One region of the Nodosilinea sp. E11 genome, then DNA from elsewhere that is predicted to be linked to it. Evidence: predicted binding sites of a transcription regulator. Region 1 holds the regulator's gene; each other region holds the start of a gene.
The links. Region 1 encodes HrcA, which represses chaperone genes, less so after heat shock. Its sites were predicted from a motif close to TTAGCACTCNNNANTNNNGAGTGCTAA; they were not measured.
Positions count from the first base shown of each region.

Region 2: groES (co-chaperone GroES) is a predicted target of HrcA. The motif match lies at 2,130-2,156, and genes of this name have one in related genera.
Region 3: groES (co-chaperone GroES) is a predicted target of HrcA. The motif match lies at 2,260-2,286, and genes of this name have one in related genera.
Region 4: groL (chaperonin GroEL) is a predicted target of HrcA. The motif match lies at 2,038-2,064, and genes of this name have one in related genera.

Region 1 is NZ_CP136520.1:2,316,541-2,321,231, reverse strand. Features, by position in the region: gene RRF56_RS12575 (hypothetical protein) at 232-405, shown strand; gene hemH (ferrochelatase) at 451-1,614, shown strand; gene RRF56_RS12565 (DUF4126 domain-containing protein) at 1,739-2,299, opposite strand; gene hrcA (heat-inducible transcriptional repressor HrcA) at 2,335-3,426, opposite strand; gene RRF56_RS12555 (2Fe-2S iron-sulfur cluster-binding protein) at 3,534-4,019, opposite strand; gene RRF56_RS12550 (hypothetical protein) at 4,132-4,691, opposite strand, start outside.
Region 2 is NZ_CP136520.1:2,417,820-2,422,510, reverse strand. Features, by position in the region: gene RRF56_RS13025 (ABC transporter permease) at 1-703, opposite strand, end outside; gene RRF56_RS13020 (ABC transporter permease) at 703-1,491, opposite strand; gene RRF56_RS13015 (hypothetical protein) at 1,708-1,836, shown strand; gene groES (co-chaperone GroES) at 2,206-2,517, shown strand; gene groL (chaperonin GroEL) at 2,696-4,330, shown strand.
Region 3 is NZ_CP136520.1:3,554,172-3,558,862, forward strand. Features, by position in the region: gene groL (chaperonin GroEL) at 1-1,620, opposite strand, end outside; gene groES (co-chaperone GroES) at 1,860-2,171, opposite strand; gene RRF56_RS17955 (DMT family transporter) at 2,527-3,429, shown strand; gene RRF56_RS17960 (SGNH/GDSL hydrolase family protein) at 3,672-4,691, shown strand, end outside.
Region 4 is NZ_CP136520.1:4,025,674-4,030,364, forward strand. Features, by position in the region: gene RRF56_RS19990 (valine--tRNA ligase) at 1-944, opposite strand, end outside; gene RRF56_RS19995 (DUF3368 domain-containing protein) at 1,142-1,630, opposite strand; gene RRF56_RS20000 (UPF0175 family protein) at 1,627-1,878, opposite strand; gene groL (chaperonin GroEL) at 2,095-3,780, shown strand; gene RRF56_RS20010 (hypothetical protein) at 4,190-4,691, shown strand, end outside.

The DNA.
Region 1 (4,691 bases):
TTTGTCCCTTAAAACTTCTAAAACTGGCTTTGAAAGCCGCACAAAAAATAGTTAATTCAAATGGTTAAGTCACAAGAGTCTAGCGTAAACGGTTTGCATGGGCTTCCTAATCTATTATGTTTCCTAGCATATCTCTCCAATAAATGCAGCTTTGCCCCGCGCCCAGTCCTAGAAGTCAGCAAACGCCTTGAAGGCGCTGGAGGCTACCTGGCGGCTGCAGAGTGGAGCGTCTTGCTGCCGTCAGGTCTTGGCGGCAAGGTGCCCCGCCAGGCTGAGGCGATCGCCCCACTACTCCATCGGAAGCCTCAGTCGGGCGGCCTTCAGGCGGGCATTGAACTCGGCGATCGCCCATCTAGAGTAGTCAGGACCACCATTGACGTCGGAAACCGCTCACCCAGCTTGTAGAATAAATGAGATATGGAATAAGTAGTTTAGAGCCACTACAGTGCTATGGGTCGTGTTGGGGTCTTATTGCTAAATCTAGGGGGGCCAGAGCAACTCGATGATGTTCGCCCCTTCCTGTTTAATCTGTTTGCCGATCCAGAAATCATTCGCCTGCCCTTTCCCTGGCTCCAGCGACCCTTGGCCTGGTTGATTTCTAGCTCACGCGCCAAGCAATCCCAAGAAAACTATCAGCAAATTGGGGGTGGCTCCCCCCTGCGCCGCATCACTGAGGAGCAGGCCGAAGCCCTCAAGCAGGTGTTGGCCGACAAGGGCACCGAGGCTCATATCTACATCGGCATGCGCTACTGGTATCCCTTTACCGAAGAGGCTGTAGCCCAGATCAAGCGTGACGGTATCGAAAAGCTTGTGGTGCTACCCCTTTACCCTCAGTTTTCCATCAGCACCAGTGGCTCTAGCTTTCGTTTACTAGAGCGGCTCTGGCTCGAAGACCCCGCACTACAGCGTATTGTCTACACAGCTATCCCTTCCTGGTACGAGCGCCCCGGCTATACCGAGGCTATGGCTGACCTCATCGCCCAAGAACTCAACAAACTCGATAACCCCGACCAGGCCCATATTTTCTTTAGTGCCCATGGGGTGCCGGTCAGCTATGTCGAAGAGGCCGGTGATCCCTACCAGCGGGAGATCGAGCACTGTACCGAGCTGATTATGCAGGCGCTCAACCGCCCCAATCCCTATACCCTGGCCTATCAGAGCCGAGTTGGCCCGGTCGAGTGGCTGCAACCCTACACCGAAGATGCGATCGAGCAGCTAGCCCAGCAGGGGGTCAAAGACTTGGTGGTTGTACCTATCAGCTTTGTCTCTGAGCACATCGAAACCCTGCAAGAAATCGATATGGAATACCGGGAGATTGCCCACGAAGCCGGTATTCCGGGGTTTCATCGAGTGCCCGCCCTCAACACCCACCCCCGCTTTATTGCCGATATGGCTGACATGGTAGATGAGGCGCTAACTGCTCCCCGTCAGCTTTTCTCCGACGTGGTGCAGCCCGACAAAAAAGTCAAAATCTACCCCCAAGAGCGCTCGGCCTGGGGCCTTACCCCTGTCGCCGAAGTATGGAATGGGCGACTGGCTATGGTGGGCTTTTTGGCCCTGCTCTTGGAGCTGGTCAGCGGTCGTGGCCCCCTGCACTTTGTTGGCATTCTCTAGGGCGACGGCTGCTGAATGATTGAGGCGACTTTTGGAAAACTTTCTCCCTGATGGTGGGCACTGCCCACCCTACGGTGGCTACAGTCGCCGGATACAGCGGAGAGCTTTTCCCCTTAGGCTTTAATTACTTAGGCTGCGATCGCCTGGGCCAGTGCTGCCACAGGTACGATGTGCGGCTAACCAGCCACAGCAGTAGCAGCGCAATAATCCCCCCTTGGTTGGGGGCATCAAAGGCCAGTACCGCCAGCACAATACATAGTCCATCGACGACAAAAAAGCTCCACAGGGGCGGTCTCAAGGGCCGAAAAAACAGGCCCACCTGCAACAGTTGAATCACTAACGCCAACAGCCCGCTAATTAACCCAACCAGGAGGTTGAGCCAGCTGTCGAGACCGAGCGTTCTGGCGATGCCGATGCCCGCTAACGCTCCCACCCCAGGGCTGAGTACCAGCTCTAAAATTTGAAAAAACCGTTGACTATAGCGATCCTTCGACAGCATCAACTCTGCTATCGACCAGGTTGCTAGCACGCCCAACACCAGCGCTGGCGGCAGTTGAGCCAGCAGCGGCACGTTTGCCCATAGCTGAGGACCAGACATCAGCCCAATTAGCAGCAGGGGCAAGGCCAGCCTCAGCCCCGTCGCCGCCGCGATCGACAAAATTGCTAGTAGCTCAGTAATAATCACGGCATTCCCTCCCTGCCGAGGCTGTTTTGGGGATTCTATTGGCTGAGGGCGGTGGATAGATAGTCGGCCGCTGCCTTGACCACAGCCACGGCATTTTCATAGACCATGCGAGTTGGTCCGAGCACACCCACACTGCCCACTGAGGTATCGTGACGGGTGTAGTTAGACACCACTAAGGCACAGCCTTGCATCGGCTCTAGAGGGTTTTCAGCGCCAATCCACACTTTGACATCGACGTCTTGAATCACCTGGGTAGCCAGGGGCGACGCCGCAAAGAACAACGGCCACAGCTGCGACTGATCTTCCTCTAGAAGGCGCACCACTGCTTGAATCCTTTGGGCATCGGAGAACTCGGGCTGGCGCAGCACCTCCGACAGGCCACTGACCACCAGTTGAGGGGTGGCTGGAGCCTGCGATCGCAGCGCCAAATCGCCCAATGCTTGGCACAGCATTGCCCCATAGTGCTCAAACTCAGCGTCTAGGTCACCCCAATTTAGGGTGGTCACATCGGCCAGGGGGCGGCCTCGCAGATGGTGGCTCAAAAAGTTGGACAAAATTTCTAACTCTCGCCGCCCTGGTTCTGAAGGAGTCGCAGCTGAACCCAGGATTGCGGGTAGCTGTACCACCACCGACTGGGTGGCCAAAGAGTCGAGCACCACCACCAACAGCACCTGCCCCCCCTCCACAGCAACTAGCTGAATATGGCGAATCAGCACCGCGCTAGCTTGGGGAACTGTCACTAGGGCCAGGTAACCGCTAATCTGGGCCAGTATCTGAGTAGCCTCCTTGAGCAACGACTCAAGGCTGCGCCCCATCCAATTCAGTTCTTCAGACAGAGCTGCGTCAACTCGGCGTCCAACTCGGGTCGAGGGCGACATGAGTCGATCTACGTAGAGTCGGTACCCCGAGTCGGATGGAACCCGCCCCGCCGAGGTGTGGGGTTGATAGAGCAGCCCATACTTCTCCAGCAGTCCCATGGTGTTGCGCACCGTAGCCGGGCTCACTTTCAGGTCGTACTCTTGGGCGAGCGCCCGTGACCCCACAGGTTCTGCTGTAGCAATGTAGTGACGAATGGTTGCCTGTAGCACCTGCTCATGGCGAACACTGAGGGGAAGGGCAGAGTCCATAGGGGGTTGGTACAAAACTCAACTACGGCTTTGCCTTACCATAACAGATGTGTTCTAGCCTGCGGTATCGACTCTAGGAGCGCTTATCCAAGATCCCTGAAGGATTTTTAGAGATCTTTGCTCTGGCTGAAGAATTCGCCCACTTTAAAGCTGGCCGTACTTTCTAGTTGAGCCATTGTCGAGCGCGTAATCAGCTTACCCTGTTCTACTAGTACCTCCCCGGTAATCGGGTGCAGTAGATCCTGATCAGCGCGGCGACCAATGAGCGCCTCAATGTCTTGCAGCGAGTTAACGTACATCCCTGGCGGTAGTTCAACTACAACCCCATTGCTCACCACCCGAGCCTGACAGGCCAACCGCGAGTTGGGTTTACAAGAGGTAATCACCTCTAGGGTGCGTTGCTCACGCCGGTTGACTGGGGTCAGAGCCTCCATGCCCGACTGTACATAGATATGACAGGTGGCGCACATGCCCCGTCCGCCGCACTCCTTGAGCACGTCTAAATCTTTGTTCAGCAATACCGACAGCAGATTGCCGTTGGTTTCAACAGAGGTTTCTTGGGCAATGGGCTCAAGGCGAACAGTTTTGGCCATAGGGCAGACAAAGATAAGGGGACAATAAAAACAAACGGATGACCTGTTCACCGAGGGCTGATCCAACCAGCCACCAAAGTGTTTTTCAGCCGTTCTGGCAGGGCGATTGGGCTCAGTCTGGTGGGCTATCCAACAACAGCTCTTGCTCCTGGGGAGTGAGCGCTTGGCTACTGACCAGGGCTTGAAAATTGCGGATAGTTCTACCGCCTCGCGCCAGAAAGGCCGTTACCCAATCCCTAATCCACTGGTGCTGTTCTGCCGTTAGTGGGGGCATTGGGCCTGAGACGGTAAAGCGACCGTCTTTTTGAAGTTCAAACTGTTCGAGCCAGGGGTGGGCTGGGCGTGACTGCTTCCAGGTATTGACAACGATGATTTTGCCCAAATATTGGGTAGCTCCATCGTTGAGGTGGTTGAGGGCCGCAATCACCTGATCGCAGCTTGGGCCTAGAGTACCCAAATTTGTGGCCGGTGGCTCAAGCTCAGAGGTCTCACGGGTATCTAGATTCGTCGTCTCTGTTGCGATAGAACTGCTGCTCATGGTGACACAGCCCGCCAGCAGCCGAAAGGTAGGTACGGCATTGTGGGGTGCTTCCATCAGCGTCGTCTTGAGCTGACCAATCACTGCCCCGTACTCGGTAAGCGGCATCTGGTCGGTAACCAGCACCAGCAAGA
Region 2 (4,691 bases), 100 kb from region 1:
GCGCCGAGGCCACCAACCACCCGCGCCCGCCCTGGCCCAGCATGGTTTGGGCAGGTACTGTCGTTAAAAAGGCCACTGGTACTACAAAGGTAAAAAACACCCGATAGGCCACTGGGTAGGCCGCGATCGGAAACCGTCCGGCCTCCAGCAACCCCCGCAGCACCTCGGTGACGTTGTAGATTTTGACAAACCAAATACTGGTGGCCCCCAGCATAAACCAAAGACTGTAGAGGGTAAGCGCCCCAAACAGCAGCGGCAGCAGCGCCAGCCCATAGTCGGCCCAGCCCAGCCCTAGTCGGCGGCCCCCATAGCCAATCATCACCAGGCCAAATACCACATCGGGCAAACCCCAGGGCGAAATGATCCGGGTTGAGAGCCAGAATTGCGAGCTAATCGGCTTCAACAGCACAAAGTCGAGGGTGCCCTGCTGCACCTGGTTAACGATTTTGTTTAGATTGGGGATCAGCACCATGGCTGAGAACCCTTGCAAAACAGTGAACAGGCCCAGCACCAGCAGGGCCGCCTCCCAGCTCCAGCCCTCGAACTCGTAGCCGGTGCGGTAGAACAAAAACAACCCGAACAGGCTGCCCGCTAGGCCCCCCATGCTAATTAACGCGGTGACCAAAAAGTTGAGCCGGTATTCTAGCTCGGCGGCGATCGCCGTGCTCCAAAACAGCCGTAGCACCTGCCAATAGCGCTGCATTATGCCCCCATCCCCGAATACTGCTTAAGTCCCTGTCGCCAGAGCCAGCGGTTTAGTCCCCAAAACAGCCCCGACCAGAGAATCATGGCCACAAACCCCTGCACCACATGCTCGGGCCGGTTAATCAACAAACTGGCCGGAAAATAAATCATGTAGGGGAAAGGCGTCCACAGCACCACCGTCCGTACCGCATCCGGAAACAGGGCCAGCGGTGCAATCATGCCCGAAAGAAAGGTATAGAGCAAAAACCAAAACTGCTCTAGGGCGCTGGCCCGCTCAGTCCAAAAGGCGGCCAGGGCAAAGGTGTACTGCATGAGAAACCGTAGGCAAAAGGCCATGACAATCGCCAGCAGCCCCAGCAGCAGGTTGTCGAGCCGGGGCCACCAGGCGGCGTAGGGGTAGAGCAGCAGAAATAGCCCCACCAGCAAAAAGGCAAAGGGCAACCGGGCAAAGCGTTCAGAAACATGGCTAAAAAAGTGCCGCCAGGCCGGATCTATGGGCTGTAACAGGTACGGTGACAAGCGGCCCTCGACCACCTCGCGCTCAAACTCCCAGATCACCCACACGACAGTGAACTGGCGCACCAAAAACACCGCTAAGAAATACTGCACCAAGGCTGTGGGGCTGAGGTCAAACTGATCGCCCTGGGCGGCCTCTACCCACAGCCCCATCAGAATCAGCGGAAAGGTGCCTGAGAGCACCCAAAACACCAGCTCTGCCCGGTACTCCACCATGTAGGCGTAGTACACCGACAGCATGACTCGGGAGATTTTTAGCGCTCGTTTCAGCATGGGGCCACATGGGGAGAGTCCGGGTTGGCACGATCCTACCAGGTGTCTCGTGCGGGCTGGCGATCGCCCAGGCCTAGCCCCCGGTCTATCCTTGGGCTGAAATTTCCAAAGTTTAGTCACATCCCAGAGAAACGTTAACCCAAAGCCCCAAAAGAAAAGATATTCTTAAATCATATTCAGTAACTTTGAATACAGAATTTTTGGAGATTTACCATGCTATCGACTCAAGAACAAGCCAGGCAGCTTCTAGCGCGCAATCGCCAGCACCAGCAGCAGCGTCGGGCCAATATGCTAGGGCGTTCCAGCCACGAAGTCTTGCCCTCTGAGACTCCTCAAGCCTAGCTACCCAGGCTTTTCCCCTAGTGCGTTGGAGTGTTGTCGTGGCGGTTAGACGCTATCCATTCAGGCCTCTAAGCCATGCCAGGCACTCCTGCTGAATTCGGTTCACCCCTAACTGACAAACCCCAGGCCTAGCTAACGCTGGGCCTTTTTTGCGATCGCCTGCCCCCACCTTGCCCTGCCTAGGCTCACCTAGGCTTAAGCCCACCCCTTACCCAGTAGGGCAACCCTCCTGCCCAAAGTTCGGCAAACCACACCTGCTACAGAATTGTCTGAGAGACTTTTGGGCGGCTAAATTAGCACTCAGGACGAGAGAGTGCTAACGCGTCTTGTCCATCCATTCTTTCAACGCGCAACCTTTGGAGGTACGTTATGGCCGCAGTCACCCTGAGTGTGTCTACTGTGAAGCCTTTGGGCGATCGCATCTTGGTCAAAGTCAGTGAAGCCGAAGAAAAAACCGCTGGCGGTATTTTGCTACCCGACACCGCTAAAGAAAAGCCCCAGGTGGGTGAAGTGGTGCAGGTTGGCCCCGGCAAGCGCGACGACAACGGCTCGTTCCAGGCCGTAGAAGTCAACGTCGGCGACAAGGTGCTCTACTCCAAGTACGCCGGTACCGACCTCAAACTCGGCACCGATGACTACGTGCTGCTACGCGAGTCCGACATTCTGGCTGCCCTCGGCTAGGTTCATTTTGGATTTTGGCGAGACCCCGTAGGGTGGGGACTGCCCACCATTGACCAGGGCGATCGCAGATTAACCCGTAGGGGCATCCGCGCCAGCGATGCACCGCTCGGCAAACCACTAGAACGTCCTAAACACAACGCAGTTAGTCAACAATTCTTGCGAGGAGGATTATTTATTTATGGCTAAAACCATCACCTACAACGAAGATGCCCGTCGCGCCCTAGAGCGTGGTTTCGACCTGCTGGCTGAAGCTGTCGCCGTCACCCTCGGCCCCAAAGGTCGCAACGTGGTGCTCGAAAAGAAATATGGTGCGCCCCAAATCATCAACGACGGCATCACCATTGCCAAAGAAATTGAGCTAGAAGACCATATTGAAAATACCGCCGTCTCCCTGCTGCGCCAGGCCGCCAGTAAGACCAACGACGCTGCGGGCGATGGTACCACCACCGCTACCGTGCTGGGCCATGCGATCGTCAAAGAAGGGTTGCGTAACGTCGCTGCCGGAGCCAACGCCATTTCGCTGAAGCGCGGTATCGACAAAGCCACCGCCTTTCTAGTCGAAAAAATTGCCGAGCACGCCCGCCCCGTGGGTGACTCCAAGTCGATCGCCCAGGTGGGTGCCATCTCCGCTGGCAACGACGACGAAGTCGGCCAAATGATCGCCGACGCCATGGATAAAGTCGGTCGCGAAGGCGTAATTTCCCTGGAAGAAGGCAAGTCGATGACCACCGAACTGGAGGTCACCGAAGGGATGCGCTTCGACAAGGGCTACCTATCGCCCTACTTCGTCACCGACACCGAGCGCATGGAAGCGGTGCTCGACGAGCCCTACATCTTGATCACCGATAAGAAAATTGCCCTGGTGCAGGATCTGGTGCCCGTGCTAGAGCAGGTGGCCCGCTCCGGTAAGCCCCTGATGATCATCGCCGAAGACATTGAGAAAGAGGCCCTGGCTACCCTGGTGGTCAACCGCATGCGCGGTGTGCTGAACGTGGCCGCCGTGAAAGCGCCCGGATTTGGCGATCGCCGCAAGGCCATGCTCGAAGACATCGCAGTATTAACTGGCGGTCAGGTGATCTCTGAAGACACCGGCCTCAAGCTCGACAACACCAAGCTCGACATGCTGGGTCAGGCTCGCCGCCTCACCATCACCAAAGACACCACCACCATCGTCGCCGAAGGCAACGAGCAGGATGTCAAGGCCCGCTGTGAGCAGATCCGTCGCCAGATCGACGAAACCGAGTCGACCTACGACAAAGAGAAGCTACAAGAGCGCCTGGCTAAGCTCTCCGGCGGTGTGGCCGTGATTAAAGTTGGGGCCGCCACCGAAACCGAGATGAAAGACCGCAAGCTGCGCCTCGAAGACGCCATCAACGCCACCAAGGCGGCGGTTGAAGAAGGCATCGTCCCCGGCGGCGGCACCACCCTGGCCCACCTGGCCCCCCAGCTCGAAGCCTGGGCCAGCGACCACCTCAGTGGCGAAGAGCTGCTGGGTGCCCAGATCGTTACCCGCGCCCTGACTGCCCCCCTCAGCCGCATTGCTGAGAACGCCGGTTTCAACGGCGCGGTGATCGTTGAGCAGGTGAAGGAGAAGGACTTCAACATCGGCTACGACGCAGCCAACAACCAGTTCGTCGATATGTTCGATGCCGGTATTGTGGACCCTGCCAAAGTGACCCGCTCCGGCCTGCAAAACGCCGCTTCCATTGCCTCAATGGTGCTGACCACCGAGTGCATCGTGGTCGACAAGCCCGAGCCCAAGGCTCCGGCGGCTGGCGCTGGCGCTGGCATGGGCGGCGACTTCGATTACTAAACCGGCTACGGCAGACTAGATTCGGCCTGCCCTGAGGTCAGTAAAAAGGACTCGACGGATTCCACCCGTCGAGTCCTTTTGTAGTGAGAAACTACGCTTGCTCCACCCGGCTCATGCCTCAGATGGATGGAAGCTATGACCGATTGAGGTAGACAGGCTATAGCTCAGAATCATCAGCTTTGCTCACTCTGTTGCCCAGTAAGTAGGCAAGCTCAATGAACTATAAAACCTGCGTAGGATGGGCGAAGTATCGCGTGCCCATCATCAGAGCGATGGGCATGGGCATGGCCCTTTGCCCCATCCTACGTTTAATTGCAACTACCGACTTAGAAGGCGGTAGGAATTGAATAAATCGGCTTAG
Region 3 (4,691 bases), 1.2 Mb from region 1:
GTCGCCGCCCATGCCAGCGCCAGCGGGAGCGCCTTCCTTGGGTTCGGGCATATCGACCACGATGCACTCGGTGGTCAGCACCATGCCAGCGATGGAAGCTGCGTTCTGCAGGGCAGAGCGGGTCACCTTGGCGGGGTCTACGATACCGGCGTCAAACATGTCAACGAACTCACCGTTGGCGGCGTTGTAGCCGACGTTGAAGTCCTTCTCTTTGACGCGCTCGGCGATTACCGCACCGTTTTGGCCAGCGTTCTGGGCAATCCGCATCAGAGGAGCGGCCAGGGCACGGGCCACGATCGCAGCGCCGGTGTGCTCTTCAGCAGTTAGATTAGCTTCGAGCCACTCGGTCAGGGCCGGCACTAGGTGAGCCAGGGTGGTACCGCCGCCGGGGACGATGCCTTCTTCCACAGCCGCTTTGGTGGCGTTGATGGCGTCTTCGAGGCGCAGCTTGCGGTCTTTCATCTCGGTTTCGGTGGCGGCACCAACCTTGATCACGGCCACACCGCCAGAGAGCTTAGCCAGGCGCTCTTGTAGCTTCTCTTTGTCGTAGGTCGACTCGGTTTCGTCGATCTGGCGACGGATCTGCTCACAGCGGGCCTTGACATCCTGCTCGTTGCCTTCGGCGACGATGGTGGTGGTGTCTTTGGTGATGGTGAGGCGGCGAGCCTGACCCAGCATGTCGAGCTTGGTGTTGTCGAGCTTGAGGCCAGTGTCTTCAGAGATCACCTGACCGCCGGTCAGCACGGCGATGTCTTCGAGCATGGCCTTACGGCGATCGCCAAACCCAGGCGCTTTCACAGCGGCCACGTTCAGCACACCGCGCAGACGGTTGACCACCAGGGTAGCCAGGGCCTCTTTCTCGATGTCTTCAGCGATGATGATCAGGGGACGACCGGAGCGGGCGACTTGCTCCAGCACGGGCACCAGGTCTTGCACCAGGGCAATTTTCTTGTCGGTGATCAAGATGTAAGGCTCGTCGAGCACCGCTTCCATGCGCTCGGTGTCGGTGACAAAGTAAGGGGAGACATAGCCTTTGTCAAAGCGCATGCCTTCGGTGACCTCCAGTTCGGTGGTCATCGATTTGCCTTCTTCCAAAGAGATGACGCCTTCGCGGCCCACTTTCTCCATGGCTTCGGCAATCATGGCACCGACTTCTTCGTCGTTACCGGCGGAGATAGAACCGACCTGAGCGATCGACTTGGAGTCGCCGACAGGACGGGCGTGCTCAGCAATTTTCTCGACCAGGAAGGCGGTGGCTTTGTCGATGCCGCGCTTGAGGGAGATGGCGTTAGCACCAGCGGCAACGTTGCGCAGACCCTCTTTGACCATGGCGTGGGCTAGCACGGTGGCGGTGGTGGTACCGTCGCCAGCGGCGTCGTTGGTTTTAGAGGCGGCCTGACGAATCAGGGCAACACCGGTGTTCTCGATGTTGTCTTCGAGTTCGATTTCTTTGGCGATGGTGACGCCGTCATTGACGATCTGAGGTGCGCCAAATTTCTTTTCGAGCACCACGTTGCGGCCTTTGGGGCCGAGGGTCACAGCCACGGCCTCGGTCAGAATGTCCATACCTCGTTCGAGGGCGCGACGGGCGTTTTCGTTGTAAACAATGCGCTTAGCCATAGAATTGAATTTCTCCGAAAAGAGATATGAAGGGAATGCGGAAATGTGAAGGGAAGAGAATTTTAGAGGTCAGAATTTCTGAGTTTGTAGGTTGGGTGAAGCGGTAGCGGAACCCAACGAACCTTAGCCGATAATGCTTTGCACTTAGCCTAGGTCATGGTGGGCAGTGCCCACCCTACGAATCCTGGTGGTGGGCAGTGCCTACCCTACGAATCTAAAATCTAAAATTCGAAATTGGTCTAGCCGAGCACGGCGAGGATGTCTTTCTCAGACAACAGTACGAACTCGTCGCCGCCCAGCTTGATGTCGGTGCCGGCGTACTTGGAGTAGAGCACCTTGTCGCCAACGCTGACTTCTAGAGCTTGGCGGGAACCTTTGTCGTCGGTTTTACCGGGGCCAACAGCGGTGATCTCGCCCACTTGAGGCTTTTCCTTGGCGGTGTCAGGTAGCAGAATGCCGCCAGCGGTGGTCTCTTCGGACGCACTTACTTTAATCAAAACTCGATCGGCTAGGGGCTTAACGCTAGATGCCGCCAAAGTGATAGCTGCCATACAATGCTTCTCCGGATTTGCTATTAAGACAGCGCCTGGGGGAATTACACTCGGCCCCAGTCAGACGCATTACACAGGTTTTCGAAGCTTAGCACTCGCAAGCTCCGAGTGCTAATTTACGGTGGAAAGGGTTGCGATCGCAACAAACGGCCCTGTACGGGTTCCCGAACTAGGCCATTGTCTTGGCCCCCGTCAAGGCCCCCAGGACAGGTTCATCAGGCAGGTTCCGTAGGCCAAGTCCCTCAGGAAGATTCAAACTAGGATGACTAGGGGCCATTGCCGTCCGCTGTGGCTGTCCGCTGTCGGCTCTAGCCCAGTCTGCTGCTTCCCTAACCTAACTTTTCAGGCCTGCACCATGGCATCCTTGTCTAAGCTCAGAGGGTTTTTGCCCGTGCTCACCAGCCTGCTGTTTGCCGGTAGTTTTATTGCTGGCAAGTACACCACTGTTGAGCTGGGGCCGCTGACCACCTCGCTTTTCCGCTACATAATCGCCATGGGGGTTTTGGGGCTGTTTATGCTTTGCCGTGCTCAGCCCGCCAAGGCGATCGCCGTTGCCCGTGCCGATTGGGGGGCCATGCTGCTCTTAGGCACCTTTGGGGTGGTGGGGTATCACTATTTCTTCTTTAGCAGCCTGCGCTACACGGCCACGGCCAATACCGCCATTATCAACGCCTTTAACCCAGTCGTGACCGGGGTGATGGCCGCTCTATTCATTGGCGAACGACTGACTCGTCGTCAGTACGGAGGTATTTTTCTGGCCCTGCTGGGAGTGCTGACCCTACTAACTCAAGGCAATCTCACTACCCTGCTGGCGCTTCAGCTCAACCGGGGCGACGGACTGATGCTGTGCGCGGTGCTGTGCTGGGTAGTGTATTCCCTGATCATCAAGCAGCTGAGCCAGCGCTACTCGGGGTTGACCATTACCTTCTACGCCGCCGTCGCTGGAGTCGGGCAGTTGCTGGTGCTGGCCGCCGCCGAGCGCTGGTGGCAACAGGTTGCTACCCTGTCGCTGCCAGCGCTGATTTCGATTGTGTATATGGGGGTAGCAGCCTCAGGGGTGGCCTACCTGCTGTTTAATCTCAGCATTCAGCAGGTAGGCCCAACCCGAACGGCGAGCGTAGTGTACAGCTTGGTACCTATCTTTGTAGCCGGACTAGCTTGGCTGTTTTTTCGAGAGCAACTAACAGCGACTATGGTTGCCAGTATGGGATTAATTTTGATGGGTATCAATGTGGTGCTTAGCCCAAGCAAAAATTAAGCCTTTTTACGAATTCAGGCAAGTAGCCAAAGCAAGCTTAAGCTATATAAAACCAATTTAGAGCACCTTTAAAGCTAAGCCGTTTTTAAGTAAGCAGCACCCATTAAGAATGCCGTAGGGCGTGTTAAGCTTTCGCCACAACATGCCGCAGAATCTGGGTTTCACCCACCCAAGAATTCGCTATCAACAAAGAATATGTTAATCAATCCTTCCCTTTGGTATTTTCTTTTGACAGGAGATTTATGGCATTCCGTCCTTCGCCCCTTGTAACCCGGCTCATTTCCTCCCTTGATGAATTTGATCGATTTCTAGATTTTGATGACCGTGCAAAGCTATTTGCGAACAAGTTTTTACCAATTTCACCTCAACTCCCGTTTGCGATTAGCCGTCTAGGCACATCGTTGCAGATCGGCGGTTTTGGCGATGATGTGCTCAACGGTGGGCCAGACAATGACCTGTTAGTGGGGCTGTGGGGAGACGATCGGCTGTTTGGCAATGACGGCGATGATTGGTTGATGGGGGGCCGAGGCAATGACTGGCTCGACGGTGGACTGGGCAATAACCGGTTGATTGGTGGCCTAGGGCGCGATACGTTTGTGCTGAACAACGATGGCCGGGTCGATAGCGTGGCAGATTTTAGTCCCACGGCAGATCGGTTTCTATTGCAGGGCGGGTTGAGCTTTAGCCAGATCGCGATCGCCCAGCAAGGCCCCAATACGCAGCTGCGCTACCTGGGCAATGACATGCCCAGCGTGACGCTCTTCAACGTCAATGCCAGCACCCTGACGGTAGACAACTTTCAACCCGAGGCGCTGGTGCCTACCTTTAACGGGCTGACAATTTTTGGCGATAGCCTCTCAGACCCCGGCAATTTGTTTGCGCTGACGGGGTTTAACTTTCCGCCGAGCCCCTTTTACTTTGAGGGGCAGTTGTCTAACGGCCCCATCTGGGCCAAGTATCTGGTCGATGACCTAGGAATCGCTACTACCCAGGTGCAAAATTTTGCCATCGCCGGAGCTACCACCGGCCGCACTAATGGGCTCACTCCGTTGTTAGGCGTTCCCCTACCGGGCCTATTAGACGAAATCGATGTCTATCTCAACAGCTTGAATGGCTCACCGGCTAATGCCGACAGTCTCTACGTAGTGTGGGCTGGAGCCAATGACCTATTTAACTTGCCGAGCGATCCAGCTGCTATTCCGGCCTTTTTAACCCAGTCTGTACAAAATATCGCCACCGCAATTACTGAGTTGGCCAGTCAA
Region 4 (4,691 bases), 1.7 Mb from region 1:
TGGAATGGCCCCGCCTGCTCATTCATGGTGCCGTCTTTGTTCATGACGGTGATCATGGGCAGGTCGTGGCGCTGGCCCATGGCAAAGTCATTGGGGTCATGGGCCGGGGTGACCTTAACGCAGCCGGTGCCAAACTCCGCATCGACATACTCATCGGCAATCACTGGAATTTCGCGATTGACGATGGGCAGCATCAGGGTTTTACCCACCATGTCACGGTAGCGATCGTCGTTGGGGTTTACTGCTACTGCCGTGTCGCCCATCATAGTTTCAGGGCGGGTGGTGGCCACTTCTAAATAGCCCGAGCCGTCGGTGAAGGGGTAACGCAAGTGCCATAGATGGCCGTCTACTTCCCGCTGTTCTACTTCTAGGTCAGACACCGCCGACTGGCTGGCGGGGCACCAGTTGACCATGTAGTTGCCCCGGTAGATCAGCCCCTCGTCGTAGAGCTGGGTAAAGGCGGTAAGCACGGCATTGGATAGCCCCTCATCCATGGTGAAGCGCTCTCGCGACCAGTCTACCGAGACCCCCAGCTTGCGCAACTGGTTGACGATGGTGCCGCCCGACTCGGCCTTCCACTCCCAGGCGCGATCGAGATAGCGATCGCGCCCCAGATCTTCTTTACTGAGCCCCTCAGACTGCATCTGGCGGTCGAGAATAGCGGCCACGGCAATGCTGGCGTGGTCGGTGCCGGGTAGCCATAGGGTGTTGCGTCCGGCCATGCGCTGGTAGCGCACCAGGGTGTCGATCAGGGCATTCTCAAAGGCGTGGCCCATGTGCAGACTGCCGGTCACGTTCGGCGGCGGAATTACCACGCAGTAGGGCTCGCCCGGATGCTCGGGGTCGGCTTTAAAGACCTGGTTCTCTTCCCACTGGGCCTGCCATTTGGCCTCGGTTTGGGTAGGGTCGTACTGGGCAGAGAGGGCGGGAACGGTGGCCGTCATCACAAAACCTGGATCGCGGGACTATTGCATTAAAGACAGTGTACCTAGGGATTCTGCCATTTTGATCGGGGAGATGGGGGAGGGGTGGGGTTTGGGGTTTTTAGGTTTTGGGTTTTGGGTTTCAGGTTTAGGGTTTGGGGTTTGGGGTTAGCGCGAGCCTTTGACCTATTCCTGGGCTTTGGCGGTGCAGGTTGCGCTTAGATTTCATCGGCGAACTTCAGAATCTGCTGGTAGAGCGGGTTGCTAACGCGAAAACCAGCTTGCTCCACTAGGGCATCCATAATGCGTCTAACGCTGGGAATCAGCGATTGCTGCTTGGCGGCGATCGCAATACCAAAGACACCAATGGCCGGAATCTTTAGGGTTTGGGCGACTTGGCGACTCCGTCGTTCGTTGAGTAAAACGGCGTCGGCTCGAAGCTGAAAGGCCAGGGCCAGGGTGTGGGTTTCGCAGAGGTCAAGCTGTTTACCCTGCTGCAAAACGGTGGCGATCGCCGCCTCGGTGGGCGGTTGCACCTCAACCCAGTCAAAGGCAATCACCGCTTGAACTCGGCCACCTTTGGCCGTTGCCAGCTCCCGCGCCACCACCTCTGCAATGCCCACGGTGCCGTAGAGGGCTTCTAGCAGCCATAGATAGTCGATTAACGCCAGACTGCCCAGGGAAGAGGCATCACTCACAATCGTCATAGCCACCCCCGATCGCGCAGGTGTTGCATGTCATCGTCAAATTCTGCGGCATCGTAGTGCATGCAAATCCCGCGCTTGCCCAGTGTCTTTTGAAACTCCATCAGGGGTATAGCCGCGATCTGGCTGGCCATGCCCAGGGTGACCTGTTCTTGGGCAAACAGCGCGATCGCCATCTCCAGCCGCCAGTTCGCCTTAGAGAAAACCGGTGCCTGGCCGACACTGTCAGGAAGAGTCAAAATGATGGGCATAGTGAATCGCTACCGAAGGCTATCTCTATTGAACCCCACCCATCCCCCGTCCTAGATCTGTCCAGAGATATCCAAATCAGAAAAACGGCGACTGCCCTGCCAAAAGGATCGGTTATTGCGACTTACCGCGCGTCTCCCAGGGGGGTAGTCTAGGCCAGGTTAGCACTCTGGCATAGTGAGTGCTAAGTTTGTCTCTGGAGAGCTGAAAGACAGGACATGGCAAAAAGAATTTCCTTTGATGAGGCTTCGCGGCAGGCCCTTGAAAAAGGTGTCAACGCTTTAGCTGACGCCGTTAAAATTACCCTCGGTCCCAGGGGGCGCAACGTCGTCCTAGAGAAAAAGTACGGGGCACCGCAGATTGTCAACGACGGCATCACCATTGCTAAAGAGATCGATCTCGACGATCCCTTTGAAAACTTGGGTGCTCGCCTCATGCAAGAAGTGGCCTCCAAGACCAAAGACCTAGCGGGTGACGGTACTACCACCGCCACCGTACTGGCCCAGGCTATGGTCAAAGAAGGGCTCAAGAACGTGGCGGCGGGTACCAACCCCGTCAGCCTGCGGCGCGGCATTGAAAAAGCCGTCAATACCCTGGTCAGCGAAATCGCGGCGATCGCCAAGCCCGTCGAAGGCAACGCCACCATCGCCCAGGTCGCTACGGTCTCCGCAGGCAGCGACGAAGAAATTGGCAAGATGATTGCCGAGGCCATGGACAAAGTCACCAAAGATGGCGTCATCACGGTAGAAGAGTCTAAATCTCTCTATACCGAACTCGATGTGGTCGAAGGGATGCAGTTCGATCGCGGCTATATCTCTCCCTACTTTGTCACCGACCAAGAGCGCATGGTGACCGAACTCGACAATGCCCGCGTGCTGATCACCGACAAAAAGATTGGCTCTATCCAAGACCTGGTGTCGGTGCTAGAGCGGGTAGCTCGTGACGGTGCCCCCCTGCTGATCATCGCCGAAGACATTGAAGGCGAAGCTCTGGCTACCCTGGTGGTCAACAAGGCCCGTGGTGTGCTTAACGTAGCCGCCATCAAGGCTCCCAGCTTTGGCGATCGCCGCAAGGCCATGCTCCAAGACATCGCGGTGCTCACGGGCGGCCAGGTGATCTCTGAAGAAGTGGGCCTCAGCCTCGATACCGCTGACCTGTCCATGCTGGGCACCGCTACCAAGGCCACCATCACCAAAGACACCACCACCCTGGTGTCTGACGCGGGCAACAAAGCCGACATCGACAAGCGCATTGCTCAAATTCGCCAAGAGCTAGAGCGCACCGACTCCGACTACGACAAAGAGAAGCTCTCTGAGCGCCTAGCCAAGCTGGCCGGTGGCGTTGCCGTAATCAAAGTGGGAGCCGCCACCGAAACCGAGCTCAAAGATCGCAAGCTGCGCATCGAAGATGCCCTCAGCGCCACCAAGGCGGCGGTTGAAGAAGGCATTGTGCCCGGTGGTGGGGCAACCCTGCTGCACCTGGCCCATAAGCTCAACGACCTGAAGGCCTCCCTCAGCGACCCTGAGGTGATTGTTGGTGTCGATATCGTGCAGCGGGCCATCGAAGCTCCCCTCCGCCAAATCGCCGACAACTCTGGCCAACAGGGGTCTGTGGTGGTCGAAAAGGTCAAGGGGCTAGACTTCCCCATGGGCTACAACGCCCTCACCGGCACCTACGAAGACCTGATTCAAGCGGGTATTATCGACCCTGCCAAGGTGGTGCGATCGGCTCTGCAAGACGCGGCTTCCATCGCGGGCATGGTACTCACCACCGAAGTACTCGTGGCCGAAATTCCTGAGCCTCCGGCTCCCGCTGGCGACCCTGGCATGGGCGGCATGGGTGGCATGGGCGGCATGGGCGGCATGGGCGGTATGGGCGGCATGGGCGGCATGGGCATGATGTAAGCCCTCAGTTCTCCAAGCAAACCTTGATTTAGAGCTAAATTCAGCCATCCCCCTTAGGGGGATGGCTGTTTTGTTGACGGAGCTCTTGTCATCGTAAAAAACAACGGCATCCCTATTGCCATTTGGTATATATGTACTATAATTTGTTTCAGTAATCTCTCCTACGCTCTGCGCTGCCTCTGCCCGCCCTCTCGCTGGGTGGAACTGATCCGGAGGTTGTCTTTAGAGTTCTGTAGTGGTGAACCCCTGAGCCCAGATGGTCTGTGGCTGTAAGCTGTGCCAACTCCTCTTTCCGGTTCAAAAAGGGCGGCGTTGGCGGGGCAGATTGCTTCGCGTCAGGCGATCCCGCCCAGCAGAGTTGGGAGTCCCTTGATAATCCCGCACCGGTAGATAGCAAAAGGTCAACGCCATGGCTCCCCGTTCCCCATCCCCCTTTCCTGTCTCATCCCACTATCGATCGCACCAATCCCAGGCCCAGCCAGCCCAGCCCCAGTCGCGCGGTGTTCCCCAGGGCCAGGCCCAGCCAGTACCGGTACATCCGGAAGTCTATCCGCCCTCTTCGGGGGCAACGGTGTCCTACGGTGCTCCCCAAGCCAGGTCGCAGCAACGCCAGGTGCTAATGGCTGGGGGGGCGATCCTGGCGCTGGCGGCGCTGATCATGACCCCCAAACTCACCTCAACCCCAGTGCCAGAGGCGGCCCCTTTTACCTGCCTTCGGCAAGAACAGCCCCAAGCGCTGGTGTCCCGCGACCAGATTAAACGGCTGCTAGAGACCGAACCGCAAACGCCTAAAGCCACTGTGCTAGAGATTCTCAACCAGCCCTACTGTGTGCTGTCGGCGGGCCAAACCGAAGCGGGGCTACCTGCCGAGCGAGAGGCCTACCCCCTAGAATTTGACCCTCAAACCTGGC